Regions from separate parts of the Streptomyces sp. NPDC005791 genome, predicted to be linked through region 2. Evidence: riboswitches for the same ligand, from Rfam matches in the RefSeq annotation. Region 2 holds a riboswitch; each other region holds the start of a gene.
What was found. Region 2 has a riboswitch for cobalamin ahead of cobN (cobaltochelatase subunit CobN). Riboswitches for the same ligand answer to the same signal wherever they lie in the genome.
Positions count from the first base shown of each region.

Region 1: linked by a shared signal. The riboswitch ahead of ACFYSH_RS06915 (ribonucleoside-diphosphate reductase subunit alpha) and the one ahead of cobN (cobaltochelatase subunit CobN) in region 2 are both predicted to bind cobalamin.
Region 3: linked by a shared signal. The riboswitch ahead of ACFYSH_RS08450 (energy-coupling factor ABC transporter permease) and the one ahead of cobN (cobaltochelatase subunit CobN) in region 2 are both predicted to bind cobalamin.
Region 4: linked by a shared signal. The riboswitch ahead of ACFYSH_RS31640 (cobalamin biosynthesis protein) and the one ahead of cobN (cobaltochelatase subunit CobN) in region 2 are both predicted to bind cobalamin.

Region 1 covers NZ_JBIAIP010000002.1:567,950-572,629, reverse strand. Annotated here, with positions in the region: gene ACFYSH_RS06915 (ribonucleoside-diphosphate reductase subunit alpha) at 1-1,698, opposite strand, end outside; cobalamin riboswitch at 1,836-1,970, opposite strand; gene mctP (monocarboxylate uptake permease MctP) at 2,180-3,814, opposite strand; gene ACFYSH_RS06905 (DUF3311 domain-containing protein) at 3,811-4,074, opposite strand; gene ACFYSH_RS06900 (GntR family transcriptional regulator) at 4,254-4,680, opposite strand, start outside.
Region 2 covers NZ_JBIAIP010000004.1:98,751-103,430, reverse strand. Annotated here, with positions in the region: gene ACFYSH_RS09985 (precorrin-8X methylmutase) at 1-143, opposite strand, end outside; gene cobG (precorrin-3B synthase) at 197-1,504, opposite strand; cobalamin riboswitch at 1,784-1,925, shown strand; gene cobN (cobaltochelatase subunit CobN) at 1,990-4,680, shown strand, end outside.
Region 3 covers NZ_JBIAIP010000003.1:292,846-297,525, reverse strand. Annotated here, with positions in the region: gene ACFYSH_RS08460 (aminotransferase class V-fold PLP-dependent enzyme) at 1-1,076, shown strand, start outside; gene ACFYSH_RS08455 (class I SAM-dependent methyltransferase) at 1,153-1,908, shown strand; cobalamin riboswitch at 2,577-2,761, shown strand; gene ACFYSH_RS08450 (energy-coupling factor ABC transporter permease) at 2,791-3,501, shown strand; gene ACFYSH_RS08445 (energy-coupling factor ABC transporter substrate-binding protein) at 3,498-3,854, shown strand; gene cbiQ (cobalt ECF transporter T component CbiQ) at 3,861-4,610, shown strand; gene ACFYSH_RS08435 (ATP-binding cassette domain-containing protein) at 4,607-4,680, shown strand, end outside.
Region 4 covers NZ_JBIAIP010000024.1:10,647-15,326, reverse strand. Annotated here, with positions in the region: gene ACFYSH_RS31655 (class II aldolase/adducin family protein) at 1-586, opposite strand, end outside; gene ACFYSH_RS31650 (inorganic phosphate transporter) at 846-2,108, shown strand; gene ACFYSH_RS31645 (hypothetical protein) at 2,121-2,345, shown strand; cobalamin riboswitch at 2,525-2,654, shown strand; gene ACFYSH_RS31640 (cobalamin biosynthesis protein) at 2,783-3,727, shown strand; gene ACFYSH_RS31635 (cobyric acid synthase) at 3,724-4,680, shown strand, end outside.

The DNA.
Region 1 (4,680 bases), on a different contig from region 2:
GGCGGGCAGGGGACCCGACCGTTCGGCGAGGTCGCAGGACGCCTCGTAGGCGGCGAGCATGATCCGCTCGGAGATCCGGGTGGAGAGCGCGCGGGCCTCGGGGGAGTCGAACGGCAGGCGGAGCTGGAAGAAGACGTCCTGCAGGCCCATCGCGCCCAGGCCCACCGGGCGCCAGCGGGCGTTGGACCGGCCGGCCTGTTCGGTCGGGTAGAAGTTGATGTCCACCACCCGGTCGAGGAAGGTCACCGCTGTACGCACGGTGGCGTCCAGCCGTTCCCAGTCGATGGTGCCGTCGGCGACGAAAGCGCCGAGGTTGACCGACCCCAGGTTGCAGACGGCCGTCTCGTCGTCGTCGGTGACCTCCAGGATCTCGGTGCAGAGATTCGACGAGTGCACGACACGGCCCGGCTCGGCGGTCTGGTTCGCGGTCCGGTTGGAGGCGTCCTTGAACGTCATCCAGCCCTGCCCGGTCTGAGCGAGCGTCCGCATCATCCGCCCGTACAGCTCACGGGCCGGGAGGGTCTTGCGGGCGAGCCCTTTGGCCTCGGCGGCCCGGTAGGCGGCGTCGAACGCGTCGCCCCACAGGTCCACCAGTTCGGGTGCGTCGGCCGGGGAGAACAGCGACCACTCCGTGTCCGCGTCGACGCGGCGCATGAACTCGTCAGGGATCCAGTGCGCGAGGTTGAGGTTGTGCGTACGCCGCTGGTCCTCGCCGGTGTTGTCGCGCAGCTCCAGGAACTCCTCGATGTCCGCGTGCCAGGTCTCCAGGTAGACGGCGGCGGCGCCCTTGCGGCGGCCCCCCTGGTTCACCGCGGCGACCGAGGCGTCGAGCGTCTTTAGGAACGGCACGATGCCGTTGGAGTGTCCGTTGGTACCGCGGATGAGTGAACCCCGGGCGCGGATACGGGAGTACGAGAGACCGATGCCGCCCGCGTGCTTGGAGAGGCGCGCCACCTGGTGGTAGCGGTCGTAGATCGAGTCCAGCTCGTCCAGCGGTGAGTCCAGCAGGTAGCAGGACGACATCTGCGGGTGGCGGGTGCCGGAGTTGAAGAGGGTGGGGGAGGAGGGCAGGTAGTCGAGCCGGCTCATCAGGCCGTACAGTGCGGCCACTTCCTCGAGGGCGCGCTCGGAGGTGTCCTCGGCGAGGCCGGCGGCGACGCGCAGCATGAAGTGCTGCGGGGTCTCGACGACCTCGCGGGTGAGCGGGTGGCGCAGCAGGTAGCGGCTGTGCAGCGTCCGCAGCCCGAAGTAGCCGAAGCGGTCGTCGGCTCCGTCGGCGAGCGCCCGGTCGACCAGCGCGTCGAGGGCGTCGGCGTGCAGGATGACGAACTCGGCCGTACGGTCCGCGATCAGGCCCTCGCGATGGCCGACGGCGACCGATGCCGAGAAGGAGACAGCGCCCTGGCCGGCGGCCTCGTCCGCGATGGCCCGGGTGAGGAGCCGGGCGGCGAGCCGGGAGTAGGCCGGGTCCTCGGAGATCAGGCCGGCGGCCGCCTCGGTGGCCAGCGAGCGCAGCTCGGCCTCGTCCGCCCGTGCGCTGCGGCCGCGCAGTGCGGCGGCGGCGACCCGTCCGGGATCGGTGTCGGGCAGATCGGCGGTGAGGCCGGTCAGGGTCCGCAGCAGTGCGGTTCCGGGAGCGTCGGTCGTGCGGCCTTCGGATGCCGCGGCTGAAACCGGGTCGGCTGGCGCGATGGTCACTGGGGGCTATCCCTCGCTCGGCCCAGGGCCTGCGGGAGCGGGGCAGCCGGGCACGACGGTGCCCGGGGAAGGACAGCACGGCGCACGGCGTCCACCGGCCCTCCGCGGGGCCCGGACGTCTCGGCGTCCGGTTCGGTCGAGCCGGACGCACTGTCGACAGGTCTTCGGACTTCGGGGTGCCCGGAAGCACACCGATCACCGTTGCGGGACAGTTCCGGATTCGCACCGGATTCCCCTGCGGCGACAGCGAGGTCGAGCATACATGTGGGGGCTGTCGATCGACGTAGCCCCCATATGTTGTGTCGTGACGAGTCAGAGCTGCAGGCGGTACGTCAGGAGCGAGGAGCCCTCCAGCGGATTGCGGTCCAGCTCCGGAGTCGGTACGGAGCCGAGGCGGTGGGGCCAGCCGCCCGGTACGACGACGTCCCGGCAGGGTGGACCCTGCCGGGACGTCGTCGTACTCCGTGACCGCTGCTGGAGGTCAGTGACCGCCCGGCGCACCCGCTGTGGCCGGCGGGAGCTCGGCCTTGACGCCCGGGTCTCCGACGTCCGCCGTGTAGTCCGACGGCGAGGTCTCGTCCACACCGGCCGGGGCCTTCACCGCGTTGAGGACGAAGGTCAGCACGACCACGACGACGAGGTTCAGCACGAACGCGGTGAGACCGATGTAGCCGATCTCGCCGATGCCGGGGATCTCCTTCGAGGACCCGCCGAAGTGCTTCTGGGTCGGGCTGGCGACGCCGTACGCCGCCACGGTGCCGTAGAGCATTCCGATCGCCCAGCCCGCGATCAGGGCCCAGCGGTGGAACCATCGGGTGAACAGGCCGCCCACCAGGGCCGGCATCGTCTGGAGGATCCAGATACCGCCCAGCAGCTGGAAGTTGATCGCGACCGTCTTGTCCATGGTGAGGACGAAGGCGAGCGCGCCGACCTTGACCAGGAGCGAGACCAGCTTGGAGACCTTGGTCTCCTGCGCCGGGGTCGCGTCGGGCTTGATGAAGTCCTTGTAGATGTTGCGGGTGAAGAGGTTCGCCGCGGCGATCGACATGATCGCGGCCGGCACCAGGGCGCCGATCCCGATCGCGGCGAAGGCAACGCCCGCGAACCAGTCGGGGAACATGTTCTCGAACAGCTGCGGGATCGCGAGCTGGCCGTTGTCCACCTTGATCCCGGCGGCGATCGCCATGAAGCCGAGCAGGGCCAGGAGGCCCAGCATCAGCGAGTACAGCGGCAGGATCGTGGTGTTGCGCCGGATGACCTCACGACTGCGGCTGGAGAGCGTCGCCGTGATCGAGTGCGGGTACATGAAGAGGGCCAGCGCCGAGCCCAGAGCCAGCGTGGCGTAACCCCACTGGCCCATGTCACCCGGGACGAGGCCCGCGACGGGCTTTCCCGCAGCCTCGTTCTTCGCCGAGAACGCCTCGCCCGCCTTGGCGAAGATGTCGTCGAAGCCACCGAGCTTGATCGGGATGTAGATGATCGCCACGGCGATGACCAGGTAGATCAGTCCGTCCTTGACGAACGCGATGAGCGCGGGCGCGCGCAGCCCCGAGGAGTAGGTGTACGCGGCGAGGACGGCGAAGGCGATCAGCAGGGGCAGGTCCTTGATGAACCAGTGCGTGGTCTCGCCACCGCCGACGCCCATGACGTCCAGCACGGCCTGGATGCCGACCAGCTGGAGCGCGATGTACGGCATCGTGGCGAGGATGCCGGTGAGCGCGACCGCCAGTGAGAGCCCTTTGGAGCCGAAGCGACCGCGGACGAAGTCCGAGGTGGTGACGTATCCGTGCTTGTGCGAGACCGACCACAGGCGCGGAAGGAAGGTGAAGATCAGCGGGTAGACGAGGATCGTGTACGGGACGGCGAAGAAGCCGGCCGCGCCCGCCGCGTAGATCGCCGCGGGCACCGCGACGAAGGTGTACGCCGTGTAGAGGTCGCCGCCGAGCAGGAACCAGGTGACCCAGGTGCCGAACGACCGCCCACCCAGGCCCCATTCGTCGAGGCTGGCCTCGTTCTCGGCCTTGCGCCAGCGCGCGGCCATGAATCCGATGACCGTGACGGCCACGAAGAAGAAGATGAACACGGCGAGTGCGACGCCGTTCACGCCGTCCTTCATGCGGACGCACCCCCCTTGCGGGCGCGCTGGTCACGCTGCCACAGCTTGTACGCGATCATGGTGAGAGCGGTCGAGACCAGCACCCAGAGCATCTGGTACCAGTAGAAGAACGGGATGCCGATGAAAGTCGGTTCGACCTTCGCGTACGAGCCGACCCAGAGCATCGCCACGAACGGGGCGATCAGGCAGAGCCCGATGACCACCCTGGCCGGTGTCACTGTCGGTGCTGTCGGTGGGTTCGCATCGTTTTCTTCTGGCATGTGGCGACTCCGTCCCCTCGCTGATCACCTGGTGCAATGCGCAGGAAATCTAAGCGAGAGTTCCGGCCACCGTCACCCCCCGTCCGCATTGCGGTCCTGCAACGGTCCGGTGTCGCCCGAAATGCCTGGTCCCCCTGTGCGTACAGGGGGACCAGAGGTGTCAGGGAGTCCGTGGCGTCTCAGTCCGTGGGACGCTTCAGGCGGGCCACGAACTTGTACCGGTCACCCCGGTAGACGGAGCGAACCCACTCCACCGGTTCGCCGTCCCCGTCGATCGAATGCCGGGACAGCATGAGCATCGGAAGCCCCACGTCCGTGCCGAGCAGCCCCGCCTCGCGCGGCGTGGCGAGCGAGGTCTCGATGGTCTCCTCGGCCTCGGCGAGCCGGACGTCGTACACCTCGGCCAGTGCGGTGTAGAGCGAGGTGTACTTCACCAGTGAACGGCGCAGCGCGGGAAAGCGCTTGGCCGAGAGGTGGGTGGTCTCGATGGCCATCGGTTCCCCGCTGGCGAGCCGGAGCCGCTCGATCCGCAGCACCCGCCCGCCCGCCGTGATGTCCAGCAGCCCGGCGAGCGTGTCGTCCGCCGTGACATAGCCGATGTCCAGC
Region 2 (4,680 bases):
AGGTCGACCATGCCGCAGGCGTGGATCATGCGGACGGCGACCTGGCTCACATCGGCGGGCAGCCCTGCCAGATCCGCCTCCGCGCGGATGGTGGCGAAGGACTGGCGGTAGATCGCCGGTCCGTCCTTCTCGTACTGGTGCACAGTGCTGTCGCTTTCTTCATCGAACCGGTCGGACAGGGGGTGGTGCGTGGTGCTCAGACGCGCGCGCCCCGGGCGGCCGCCACGGTCGCGGCGAGCACGACCGGGTCGTCGTCCCGGACCGTTGCCGCCTCGGTGCTCAGGCCTCCCCGCACATGGGAGATCCGGTGTCCTCCTCCGGAGGTGGCGACCACGTCGATCCACTCCCCGTGGGGGTGGCCGCAGCGGCGTTCGCATCCGGACCAGTACACAGGGAGCCGTCCGGCAGGGCCGACGGCGGCCCCCGCCTCGGCCCGTACGTCGGCCAGCGACTTCGCACAGCCGGGCCGTCCGATGCAGGCCCCGACACCGGCCCACGGGGAGTCGGGCCCGGTGATCAGACCGGCCTCGGAGAACTCCCCCAGCAGGCCGTCCGCGAGGTGAGGTGCGATGCCGGTGACCACGGCTCCGCGCCAGGGCGTGAGCCGGAGTTCGCCGCCGCGGGCCAGCAACCGCCACTGCGCCGGGTCCAGCCGCCCCAGCGGTACGCCGACGGACAGCGCGGCCTCCCGGCCGTTGTCCGGGACGCGGCCGGGCTCCGGGGCCGTGGTGCCGGGAGGGCGGGGACGGGACTCAGGTGCGCCGGCGATCCCGGCCTGCCGGAGCCGTCGTACGACGTTGTCGCGCAGCGCGGCCGTCGCGTCGTGCGGCAGGTCCCGCACCCGCCAGGCACCGGTGTCCCGGGCCGCGTCCAGGAAGGCCTCGGCGGCGACGATCGCGGCGCGGGGGCCGTCGCAGGAGGGGACGCGGAGAGCGGCGTCACCGTCCCCGACGCGCAGCAGCGCGTATCCGTCGGCGCGGCCCAGGAGTGTGAGGTCGGCGCCGATGGCGTCCACGTCTCCCCGGCCGTCGTCGAGTGCGAACAGAAAGCGTCCGGAGAGTGCTGTGGTCCGGTCGTTTCCGCAGAGGAGCCGGTCCAGCTCGGTCAGCCACGGTCTGAGGTCTGTGGACCCGAGACCGTCCAGCCCGGAGAGCGGGGACGCGACCACGTTGCGTACGCGCTCATGCGCTTCGGAGGGCAGCAACCCGGCCCGGCTCAGCAATCCGGCCAGCTCCGCACCGCAGTCGGGGGCGAGCCCGCGCAGCTGCACGTTCCCACGGGAGGTGAGATGCAGCTCACCGTCACCGAAGCGCTCGGCCGCCTGCCCCAGCGCCGCTGCCTGGTGGGGCGTCAACACCCCGCCGGGTATGCGTATCCGCGCCAGCGCACCGTCGTCCGCCCGGTGCAGCCGCAGTGCGCCGGGGCAGGCGTCACCGCTGCTCCGGGCACACGCGTCGCCCGGAGACCGGGACGGAAGGGAGGAGGCGGACATGGCGGCGAGCATACCGACCGTGACCGTGGCACACCCCGACGGTCACTGTGACCTACGGGACACCCACCGCCGCCCCGGTCAGGACGGGGGCCGTCTGGTCAGGACCCCCCACCCGCCGCCTACTATGCCTAGTGCCGCGTCAGTCAGGGTTTGCCCGTCAAGGAGCGGCGTCAGGTGCGTGCTGTCGGTGTGCCGGCCGGAAGCCCTTGTACTGGATGTACTCGGGCTTTCGGCCGGTGCGGCGAGAGTGCGTGCCGGGCGTCGCGACGGGGCGAACCTTGGCTGATGCGGCACTAGCGGCGGTCCGTTGGGTCCGCCATCGCCATACGGCGACATGGGAGGAAGCCCGGTGAGATTCCGGCGCGGTCCCGCCACTGTGAGCCCGGCCGTCCGGCCGTGCGAGTCAGGAACTCCCGTCCCCGAGGTCCCGGTTCCGCCCAGGACCCCCATCCGACACCGCCCGGGGCGTGGACACCCCGGGGAAGGACTGACGCCGCATGATCCTGCTCCTGTCGACGTCCGACACCGACCTGCTCAGCGCCCGTGCCTCCGGCGGCCCGGTCGGCTTCCGCTACGCGAACCCGTCCCGGCTCTCCGCCGAGGACCTGCCGCAGCTCCTGGAGGGCACGGATCTCGTCGTCGTGCGTCTCCTCGGTGGTGTCCGCGCCTGGCAGGAGGGGCTCGACCAGGTTCTCGCCACCGGTCGGCCCGTCGTCGTCCTCACCGGTGAACAGGCCCCCGACGCCCAGCTGATGGCCGCCTCCACGGTGCCCATCGGCATCGCGGCGGAGGCGCACGCCTACCTCGCGCACGGCGGCCCCGCCAACCTGGAACAGCTGGCCCGCTTCCTCTCCGACACCGTGCTGCTCACCGGCCACGGCTTCGAGCCGCCCGCCCCGGCCCCCGCGTGGGGTCCGCTGGAGCGGACCGCCCGGGACGTCACAGGACCGACGGTCGCGGTGCTCTACTACCGCGCCCACCACATGAGCGGGAACACCGCGTTCGTCGAGGCGCTCTGCACCGCCGTCGAGGACGCGGGCGCACGCCCCCTCCCGCTGTACGTCGCCTCGCTGCGCACCCCCGAGCCCGAGCTCATCGACGAACTCCGCGCCGCGGACGCCATCGTGACCACCGTCCTCGCCGCGGGCGGCACCAAGCCCGCCACCGCCTCGGCCGGCGGCGACGACGAGTCATGGGACGCGGGCGCCCTCACCGGCCTCGACGTACCCGTCCTCCAGGCGCTCTGCCTCACCAGCCCGCGCGCGGCCTGGGAGGAGAACGACGAGGGTGTCTCCCCGCTGGACGCGGCCACCCAGATCGCCGTCCCCGAGTTCGACGGCCGTCTGATCACCGTCCCGTTCTCCTTCAAGGAGATCGACGAGGACGGTCTGCCCGCGTACGTCGCCGACGCCGAGCGCGCCGCCCGGGTCGCCGGGATCGCCGTGCGCCATGCGCGGCTCCGCCACATCCCGGCCGCCGAGAAGCGGATCGCGCTCGTCCTGTCCGCGTATCCGACCAAGCACTCCCGCATCGGGAACGCCGTCGGTCTCGACACCCCCGCCAGCGCCGTCGCCCTGCTGCGCAGGCTCCGTGCCGAGGGCTACGACTTCGGGCCTGAGGAGGACATCCCGGGCCTGGTCTCCGGCGACGGTGACGAGTTGATCTACGCGCTGATCGAGGCCGGCGGTCACGACCAGGAGTGGCTGACCGAGGAGCAGCTGGCCCGCAACCCGGTCCGCATCCCCGCCGCCGACTACCGCCGCTGGTTCGCCACGCTCCCCGCCGAGTTGCGCGAGGCCGTCGAGCAGCACTGGGGCCCGGCGCCCGGCGAGATGTTCCTCGACCGGTCCCGCAACCCGGAGGGCGACATCGTGCTCGCCGCCCTTCGTCGCGGGAACCTGCTGATCCTCATCCAGCCGCCGCGCGGCTTCGGCGAGAACCCGATCGCGATCTACCACGACCCCGATCTGCCGCCCTCGCACCACTACCTGGCCGCCTACCGCTGGATCGCCGCGTCCGCCGACGACAACGGCTTCGGCGCCGACGCGATGATCCACCTGGGCAAGCACGGCAACCTGGAGTGGCTGCCCGGCAAGAACGCCGGCCTGTCCGCCGCCTGCGGCCCCGACGCCGCGCTGGGCGATCTGCCGCTGGTCTACCCGTTCCTGGTCAACGACCCGGGCGAGGGCACCCAGGCCAAGCGCCGCGTGCACGCCACCCTCGTGGACCACCTCGTCCCGCCGATGGCGCGCGCCGACAGCTACGGCGACATCGCCCGCCTCGAACAGCTCCTCGACGAGCACGCCCAGATCGCGGCGATGGACCCGGCCAAGCTCCCGGCCGTCCGCGCCCAGATCTGGACCCTCATCCAGGCCGCGAAGCTCGACCACGACCTGGGCCTGGAGGACCGGCCGGAGGACGAGGGCTTCGACGAGTTCATCATGCATCTCGACGGCTGGCTCTGTGAGATCAAGGACGTCCAGATTCGCGACGGCCTGCACGTCCTCGGCAGCGCCCCGGCCGGGAAGGACCGCGTCAACCTGGTCCTCGCCGTCCTGCGCGCCCGCCAGATCTGGGGCGGTACGGCGTCGCTGCCCGGCCTGCGCGAGGCGCTCGGCCTCGACGAGTCGGCGGCGACCCGCACCGCCGCCGACGAGACCGAGGAGCAGGCCCGTGCGCTCGTCCAGGCGATGGACGACGCGGACTGGGACCCCGCCGCCGTCGCCGGTGTGGCCGCGGGACGCCCGCAGGCCGTCGCCGACATCCTCGACTTCGCCGCCCGGGAGGTCGTGCCCCGCCTCGCCGCGACGACCGACGAGCTGGACCACGCGGTCCACGCGCTGAACGGCGGCTTCGTCCCCGCCGGTCCGTCAGGTTCCCCGCTGCGCGGCCTGGTCAACGTCCTGCCGACCGGCCGCAACTTCTACTCCGTCGACCCGAAGGCGGTCCCCTCCCGCCTCGCCTGGGAGACCGGCCAGGCCCTCGCCGACTCGCTCCTGGAGCGCTACCGCGCGGACAACGGCGACTGGCCCACCTCGGTCGGCCTGTCCCTGTGGGGCACGAGCGCCATGCGCACCGCGGGGGACGACATCGCGGAGGCGTTCGCGCTGCTCGGCGTACGCCCCGTCTGGGACGACGCCTCGCGCCGGGTCACCGGCCTGGAGCCGATCCCGTACGAGGAGCTGGGG
Region 3 (4,680 bases), on a different contig from region 2:
AGCCGCAGGCGGTCCTGGACGCGGTCCAGGAGTACCTGACGACCTCCAACGCGAACGCGGGGCGCGGTACCTACCCGTGGGCCAACAGGACGACGAGCCTGATCGAGGAGACCAGGGCGCGGGTCAAGGCCTTCCTCGACGATCCGGATCCGGACACCTCGGCGGTGCACTTCGTCAGTGGGACCACGGAGGGGCTGCGCCTGGTGGCCCTGGACTGGCTGGTCCGTGAACTCCGGGACGGGGACGAGATCATCGTCCCCTTCGCGGATCACGAGGCGAACGTGTCGCCCTGGCTGGAGACGGTCGAGTCGCTGGCCCGCCAGGGCACTCGTGTCACGGCCCGTGAGATGCCCTACCAGGCCTCGTCCGGTGACTACGACACGGAGGCGCTCGCCGAACTCGTCTCCTCCCGCACGCGCTTCGTGGCGGTGACCCACGTCCACCACGTCTACGGCGGAGACATGAACGTGCACCGGATCCGCCGGGCGGTGGGACCCGATCCGGTGATCTGTATGGACGCTGCCCAGAGCGTCGGCCATCTGCCTGTCTCCATGAAGGCACTGGACGTCGACTTCGCCGTCTTCTCCGGGCACAAGGCACTGGCGCTGCCCGGCTCCGGAGCGGTCTGGTCCCGTGGCGTGCGCGGGGCCCCCTTCACGCCGCGCGGCTGGAGCGGCACACCGAACACCGTGGGCATCGTCAGCCTGAGCGCCGCCCTGGACTGGCTCGACCGGGCCGGGCCGGCGCGGATCGCACGGTGGACCGCGGAGCTGACCGCCCGGCTGACGGACGGGCTGCGCACGCTGACGCCGTATGAAGTGGTGGGGTGCCAACTGAGTCTGGCGGAGGAATCCTCGGTGCAGCAGCGACACGGCATCGTGACCTTCAGGCACCGGGACATCGATGCGGCCGACCTCGGATTCATCCTCTTCAGTCACGGGTTCATGGTGCGGGCGGACGGCCTCTGCCAGGGCCCGGCCGGTGAGAACCGCAGCTCCGTACGGGTCAGTCTGCATGCCTACAACAGCCGGCACGAGGTAGACCGGTTGCTGGAGGTGCTCACCGAGCTGACCTAGTGCCGATGACAATCGTTTTCACCTGTAGATTCGGGGTCACGTAGCGGAACCGAGTGCGTAGAGGTGGTACAGCAAGATGAGCGTGAGCATGTCGACGGCCCAGCTGTGGGTGGACCGCTGGGAACAGCAGCAGCAGCGGTACGCGATCGACCGGGAAGAACGCTTCACCGTGGTCGCGGATGTGGTGGAACACGTGACGGCCGGTCACGCGACCCCACGGGTGCTGGATCTGGGCTGTGGACCCGGTTCGCTGCCCGCGCGGCTGATCGAGCGCCTGCCGCAGGCCGAGATCGTGGCCGTCGACATGGACCCGCTGCTGCTGGCACTGGCCCGCGCCCGTCATCCGGACGCCGCCCGGTACGTCGAGGCCGTGATCGGCGAAGAGGGCTGGACGAGCGCCCTCGATCTCCAGGAGCCGGTCGACGCGGTCGTGTCCACCACCGCGCTCCACTACCTCCCCGAAGGGGTGCTGCGGAACACGTACACGGAGCTGACCGCGCTGCTACGGCCCGGCGGGGTACTGATCAACGCGGACCACCTGTCGCAGGACGGGGCCGGGTTCGCCGAGATCGCCGAGTTCGTCGGGGTCCGCCGGGCCGAACGCCGGCACGCCTTCGATCACGAGGACTGGGAGGCGTGGTGGTCCGCCGTCGAGAGCGATCCTGAGCTGACGCAGCTGTGCGCCGAGCGCCGTAAGCCGGGCTTCGTCCACGCCGACTGCGCCGTCACGCTCGGCCGGCACGTCGAACTGCTGGCCGAAGCGGGCTTCGGCCATGCCAGCCCGGTCTGGCAGGTGGGCAACAGCTACGTGCTCGTCGCCATCCGGCAGTAGGCCGTGAGGGCCGGGGCGACGCCGCCCCGGCCCTCACGGGCAACCGTCACCTCTGGGCGTACCTGAGATGGGGAGCGACGTCCTGCCCGGCGAAGGCTGAACTCGGCGGCCCGTCCGGCGGCGAACCAGTGAAGGGCAGGTCCCGCCGCCCGCGCCGGGAGCCGGCGGTGCAGGACCGGGAGAGCCGCGAGCCGACGGTGGGCCGCCCGCATCCACGACCGGATCACGGCCCTGCCCGACGGGTACGCCACCGAGGCGGCACGGACGTCACCTTGTCCGATGGCGAGGCCCGACACCTGTCCGTGGGCCTTGCTCGCCGACGCCCCCGCCCCCGCCCCCGTCCTCGTCCCCGTCCTCGTCCCCGTCCTCGTCCCGGACGAGGCCACCGCCTACGCCGATCCGCACTCCGAGGCACTGACCCAGGACACATGGTCCGAACGGCCCGGGGCCGCATCCCGCTGGTATCGCGCACGGACTGGCGACGATCCACACCGCCGACCTGATCGTGGTCCTGGAAGGAGGACGCCTCACAGAACAGGGCCATTGCGTGAACCTGCTGCCCCGGGACGGTCGTTACGCCCGGCGGGCGCACCGCTCGGCCTACGTCCGCGGCCCACCGAGGTCGGCCGGTTCCGGCTCGTGAGCTTGTCTTCGCGCCTCGCCCGGCACTACTGTCTCCACGCCTTGGTGAACGGGAAATCCGGTGTGATGCCGGTGCGGCCCTCGCCACTGTGATCGGGAAGTCCGGCTCCGGCCCTCGCGGGCAGCCACTGGGTCCTTGTGACCCGGGAAGGCGGAGTTCGGGCGGTGGTACCCGTAAGCCAGGAGACCGGCCAAGGCACTTCAACCATCCACGAGGTGCTGGAGAGGGTCTGCTGAGCCATGCACATAGCCGAGGGTTTTCTGCCTCCGGCGCACGCGATCGCCTGGGGTGTCGCGTCCGCGCCGTTCGTCGTCCACGGAGTCCGGTCACTGACGCGTGAAGTCAGGGAGAATCCTGAGAGCACGCTGCTCCTGGGTGCCTCCGGAGCCTTCACCTTCGTACTTTCCGCTTTGAAGATCCCTTCCGTGACGGGGAGTTGTTCGCACCCCACCGGCACGGGCCTGGGGGCCATCCTGTTCCGCCCGCCGATCATGGCGGTCCTGGGCACCATCACTCTGCTGTTCCAGGCGCTCCTGCTCGCCCACGGCGGTCTGACCACGCTGGGGGCCAACGTCTTCTCGATGGCGGTGGCCGGGCCCTGGGTGGGGTACGCGGTCTACAAGCTGCTGCGCAGGTACGGCGCGGCGCTGATGGTGGCGGTGTTCTTCGGCGCGTTCGTCGCCGACCTGTCGACCTACTGCGTCACGAGCGTGCAACTGGCGCTGGCCTTCCCGGACCCGAGCAGCGGGTTCGTGGGCGCGCTCGGCAAGTTCGGCTCCATCTTCGCGGTCACCCAGATCCCGCTCGCGGTGAGCGAAGGGCTCCTGACCGTTCTGGTCATGCGGCTCCTCGTGCAGTCCAGCAAGGGAGATCTGACCCGGCTCGGCGTGTTCCTCGCCGGCAAGCGGGACCGGACCAGGACGGCCGAGACCGAGGCGGTGGCGCGATGAACAGGAACACGAAGATAAACGCTCTTCTGCTGCTCGTCGTGGCCGCGCTGGCCGTCCTGCCCTTGGCCCTCGGCCTCGGCGACGACGAGAAGGAACCGTTCGCGGGCGCCGACGCCCAGGCCGAGACGGCGATCACCGAGATCGATCCCGCATACGAGCCCTGGTTCTCCCCGTTGTACGAACCGCCCTCCGGCGAGATCGAGTCGGCGCTGTTCGCCCTCCAGGCCGCCCTGGGCGCGGGTGTCCTCGCCTACTACTTCGGCCTGCGACGCGGGCGTCGTCAGGGCGAGCTGCGCGCGACCGCGCAGCGGGACAGCGGCGGCGCCGGGGAGCCCGCGGGCCGGGGGAACTGAGCGCGCGTGCTGCCGATCGACGCGGCGGCGCACAGCAGTCGCTGGCGCCGCCGCCATCCCCTGGACAAGGCCGTACTGGGTCTGGGACTCACGGCTCTGGCGATCTCGCTGCCGCCCTGGCCCGGAGCCGCACTGATCCTTCTCACGGCTGTCGCCGTGCTGCTGGGGCCGGCCGGTGTGCCCGCCCGCCGACTCTGGCGGGCCTACCGGGTTCCTCTGGGTTTCTGTGTCACCGGGGCGGCCACGCTTCTCGTGCAGGTCGGCGGGCCGGAAGGACTCGTGACCCTGGCCGACGGCGGGCCGGCCCGTGCCGGGGAGCTGCTGCTTCGCACCTCGGCGGCGTCGCTCGGGGTCCTGCTGTTCGCCTTCACCACCCCCATGTCCGATCTGCTGCCCCGCCTGGTCGAGGCAGGGGTGCCCGCTCCGGTGGTGGACGTCGCCCTGGTGACCTACCGCATGAGCTTCCTGCTCCTCGACTCCGTACGCCGTGTGCGGGAGGCCCAGGCGGCCCGGCTCGGACACACCACCCGGGCGGCCGCCTGGCGGTCCTTCGCCGGACTCGGAGCCACCGCGTTCATCAGGGCCTTCGAACGCGCGGCACGGCTCCAGACAGGGCTTGCCGGGCGGGGCTACGACGGAACCCTGCGTGTCCTGGTGCCCGCGGCCCGCGTCTCCGTCCGGTTCATGGCCGTGAGCGTCACACTGCTCGCGGCCCTCACCGCCCTGACCTTCGTGCTGGAAAGGCTTGTGTCATGAGCGAATCCGTGCTGCTCGCACTGCGGGACGCGTCCTTCGCGTACGAGGACGGTCCTGCCGTACTCAACGG
Region 4 (4,680 bases), on a different contig from region 2:
GGTGGCCGGGCACGGAGCTCGCGGTAAGCCAGAGCCTGCACATCCATTCGAGCTGGGCGGTGCGGTCGTAGGCCTCGTCGAGGGTGGCCCCGTACGCCACGGTGCCGTGGTTCCGCAGCAGGCAGGCGGTGCGGTCGCGCAGGGCGGCCAGCATGGCGTCGGCGAGCTCCCGTGTCCCGTAGCGCGCGTAGGCGGCGGTGCGGACGGGGCCGCCGAGCATGGCGGCGGCGTAATGGACGAGCGGCAGCTCGGTGACGAGGGTGGAGACGGCCGTGGCGTGCACGGCGTGGGTGTGGACGACGGCCGCCGCGTCGGTCTCGCGGTAGACGGCCAGGTGGAGCGGGAGTTCGCTGGTCGGGACGAGGTCACCGAGGACCTGACGCCCCTCGATGTCGACGCCGACCGCGTCCCTGGGGCCGAGCCGGTCGTAGGGCACCCCGCTGGGGGTGACCAGGACGATGTCGCCGACCCGGGCCGAGACGTTGCCCGAGGTGCCGACGACCAGGCCGTCCGCCGCCGTCCTTCGGGCCGTCTCGACGACCCCGCCCCAGGCCCGTCCGATCGCCTCCGTGCTCACGTCACTCATGCGGGGGATCTTAGGGGGCATGTGAGGGGACGTGACTGATGTCTCTCCAGGGGGACACATCGGACATCCGGGCGGAGGGCGTGCGACGGCCGGGGCCTGTCCCCGCAACGGAACAGAGGTCTCCGGTCATGCGGCACGCACACAAACGGAACCCACGTACGCGCTTGGGGTCACCGTGCCGCCCTGCTCAGTTCATCTTCCGTTCACCCTGGTTGCTTACGTTCCACGTGCCAATGACGTCGAACGATTGCCTGGGTAAATGGAACACATCACGCTGCTGCTCGCGATTGTGGTCGTGACAGCTCTCGTGTTCGATTTCACGAACGGTTTCCACGACACCGCCAACGCGATGGCCACCACCATCTCGACCGGCGCGCTCAAGCCCAAGACAGCGGTGGCCATGTCCGCCGTTCTCAACCTCGTCGGCGCGTTCCTGTCGGTGGAGGTCGCCAGGACGATCTCCGGCGGGATCGTCAATGAGGACGGCCTCAGAACCGAGGTCATCTTCGCCGCGCTCGTCGGCGCCATCCTGTGGAACCTGCTGACCTGGCTGGTCGGCCTGCCCTCCAGTTCCTCCCACGCACTCTTCGGCGGCCTCATCGGCGCCGCGGTCATGTCGGCCGGCTGGTCCTCCATCAACGGCGGCACCGTCGTCACGAAGGTCCTGCTGCCCGCGATCGCCGCGCCCGTCGTCGCCGGTATCGCCGCGCTGCTGGCGACGAAGCTGACGTACCGCCTGAACCGGAAGATCACGGATCCGGCCCAGCTGAAGTCGACCGCCAAGGGGTACCGCGCCGGTCAGATCGCCTCCGCCGGTCTCGTCTCGCTCGCCCACGGCACCAACGACGCGCAGAAGACCATGGGCATCATCACCCTGGCGCTGGTCACCGGTGGTGTCCTCGCCCCCGGCTCCAACCCGCCGGTCTGGGTCATCGCCTCCGCCGGTATCGCCATCGCGCTGGGCACCTACCTCGGCGGCTGGCGCATCATCCGCACCATGGGCAGCGGCCTCACCGACCTGCGTCCGCCGCAGGGCTTCGCGGCCCAGACGAGCGCCGCCACGGTCATCCTGGCCTCCTCGCACCTCGGCTTCTCCCTCTCCACCACGCAGTCCTGCTCCGGTGCCGTCATGGGCGCGGGCCTCGGACGCAAGGGAGGCGTGGTCCGCTGGTCCACCGCCACCCGGATGTTCATCGCCTGGGGGCTGACACTGCCTGCCGCCGGCCTGGTCGCCGCGGGTGCCGAGTTCCTGACCAAGCAGGGCCCCTGGGGCGTCGCCGTGGTCGCCGTCCTGCTCGTCGCGGGCTCCGGCGCCATCTGGATGCTGTCGCGCCGCAAGCCGGTCGACCACACCAACGTCAACGCGACCGGGGACGAGCCCGTGGGCGTCGTCACGACCGCCATCGCGGCCGTCAGCCCGCCGCCCGTCGGCGTGGCCGCCACCGAGCTCAAGACCACCATCCACGCTCCGGCCGCGACGGCCGAGACCCCGGCCGATCCGGCCCGGCCGGCCACGGTGTAAGGACAGATCCGTATGAACATCGACTGGGCAGCTCTCGCCTCCGTCTTCGGCGTCAGCCTCGTGATCACCGTCGCACTGGTGGGCCTCTTCACCCTCGGCATCACCGGCCTGGCCAGGCAGACGCCGACGGCGCAGGGCGGCGGCGGGGCCGGCGTCCTCGCGCGCACCGGCGCCTACGCCTGCTTCGGGCTGTGCCTGGCGGCGGTCGCGTACGGCATCTATCTGATCGTCGCCTGACCTCCACGCGGGGCAGTCACCGGCCGGACACACCACGGGTGTGTCCGGCCGGCGTGCGTCTGAGCACACCGAACCGGTTCCGCAGCCTCGCAGGTCAGCGGCAGGTTGACGGGCGTTCGCGGCGCATGGTGGACTGCCGTAGCCATTGAGGCCGGCCCAGCCGGCCTTACGGCGACAGGAGAGGAAGCCGGTGCGAATCCGGCGCGGTCCCGCCACTGTCACCGGGGAGCAGCCTCCACACGGAAGTCACGGCCCGCCACCGCGGGCTGGAAGGCCGGAGGACCTGCGGATCCGGAAGCCAGGAGACTCTCGTCGCCGGTCACGTCGAACCAGGGCGCGGACCCTGAGTGAGGACATACGCCATGCCTGGCTGCCCTGCGTCGGTCACCACACCACCCGTCGTGATGGTCCTTCGAGGCGCGACGGCCGGCTGAGCGGTGAGAGCCGACCGCATCTTCGCGTACGGCGCCGCAGCCGGCCTGATCGGCGACCTGCTGCTGGGTGATCCCCGGCGGGGTCACCCCGTCGCCGCCTTCGGGCGCGCCGCGGCGGGTGCCGAGAGCCGTCTGTGGCGCGATCACCGCGGCTGGGGCGCCCTGCACACGCTCGTCTGCGCCGGGGGTGCCACGGGCGCCGCCGCGCTGGCCGCCCGTGCCGTGCGGAACCGTCCCGCAGCCGCCGTGGCGCTGACCGCCGCCGCCACCTGGTCCGTCGTCGGGGGCACCTCGCTGGGCCGCGAGGCGCGCGCCGTCGGCGGGGCGCTGGCCGCCGGGGACATCGAAGCGGCCCGGGAGCGGCTGCCGCATCTGTGCGGCCGTGATCCGCAGGCACTGGACGGACAGCAGATCGCCCGCGCGGTGGTGGAGTCCGTCGCCGAGAACACCTCGGACGCCGTCGTGGGCGCACTGGTGTGGGGCGCGCTCGGCGGGGTGCCCGGGCTCGTCGCCTTCCGGGCCGTCAACACCCTCGACGCCATGGTCGGCCACAAGTCGCCCCGCTACCGGCGTTACGGCTGGGCATCGGCCCGGCTCGACGACGTCGCCGGCTGGCCCGGAGCCCGGCTCACCGCCGTGCTCGCCGTGGCCGCCGGAGGGCGTCCGCGCGCGGCCGTCCGGGCCTGGCGGGCCGACGCGGGCCGGCATCCCAGCCCCAACGCGGGCCCGGTGGAGGCCTCGTTCGCGGGCGCGCTCGGCGTACGGCTCGGCGGCACCCTCGCGTACGGCGGGCGGGTCGAGCACCGGCCGGTCCTCAACGGCGAGGCGGGCCGGGACGTGCGGGTCACGGACGTCGAACGGGCGGTGCGGCTGTCGCGCCGGGTGAGTGTGCTGGCCCTCGCCGTGTGTGCGGCGGGACGGCTGGCCATGGGACGGAGAGACGGATGAGCGGCGGGCTGCTGGTCGCGGGAACCACGTCGGACGCGGGCAAGAGTGTCGTCACGGCCGGGATCTGCCGGTGGCTGGTGCGCCAGGGGGTGAAGGTCGCACCGTTCAAGGCGCAGAACATGTCGCTGAACTCGTTCGTCACCCGGGAGGGCGCGGAGATCGGCCGGGCCCAGGCGATGCAGGCGCAGGCCGCCCGGGTGGAACCGTCGGCGCTGATGAACCCGGTGCTGCTCAAGCCCGGTGGTGACCGGTCGAGCCAGGTCGTCCTGATGGGGAAGCCGGTCGGCGAGATGAGTGCGCGCGGCTACCACGGAGGGCGCCAGGAGGCGCTGCTGGGGACGGTCGTGGACTGTCTGGAGCAGCTCCGGGGCACGTACGACGCCGTGATCTGCGAGGGCGCGGGCAGTCCGGCCGAGATCAATCTGCGGCGTACGGACATCGTCAACATGGGCATCGCCCGGGCCGCGCGCTTTCCCGTGCTGGTGGTCGGGGACATCGACCGGGGCGGTGTGTTCGCCTCGTTCTTCGGCACGACGGCGCTGCTGAGCCCCGAGGACCAGTCCCTGGTCGCCGGGTACCTCGTCAACAAGTTCCGTGGTGACGTGTCGTTGCTGGAGCCCGGTCTCGACATGCTCCTCGGGCTCACGGGCCGGCGTACGTACGGGGTGCTGCCGTACGCCCACGGTCTGGGCATCGACGAGGAGGACGGACTGCGGGTGTCGATGCGCGGCGCCGTACGGGAATCGGTCGTGGCGCCGCCGCACGGTGCGGACGTGCTGCGCGTCGCGGTGTGCGCCGTCCCGCTGATGTCGAACTTCACCGATGTGGACGCCCTGGCGGCCGAGCCGGGTGTCGTGGTGCGGTTCGTGGACCGGGCGGAGGAGCTCGCCGACGCGGACCTCGTGGTCGTGCCCGGGACGCGGGGCACCGTGAAGGCGCTGGCGTGGCTGCGC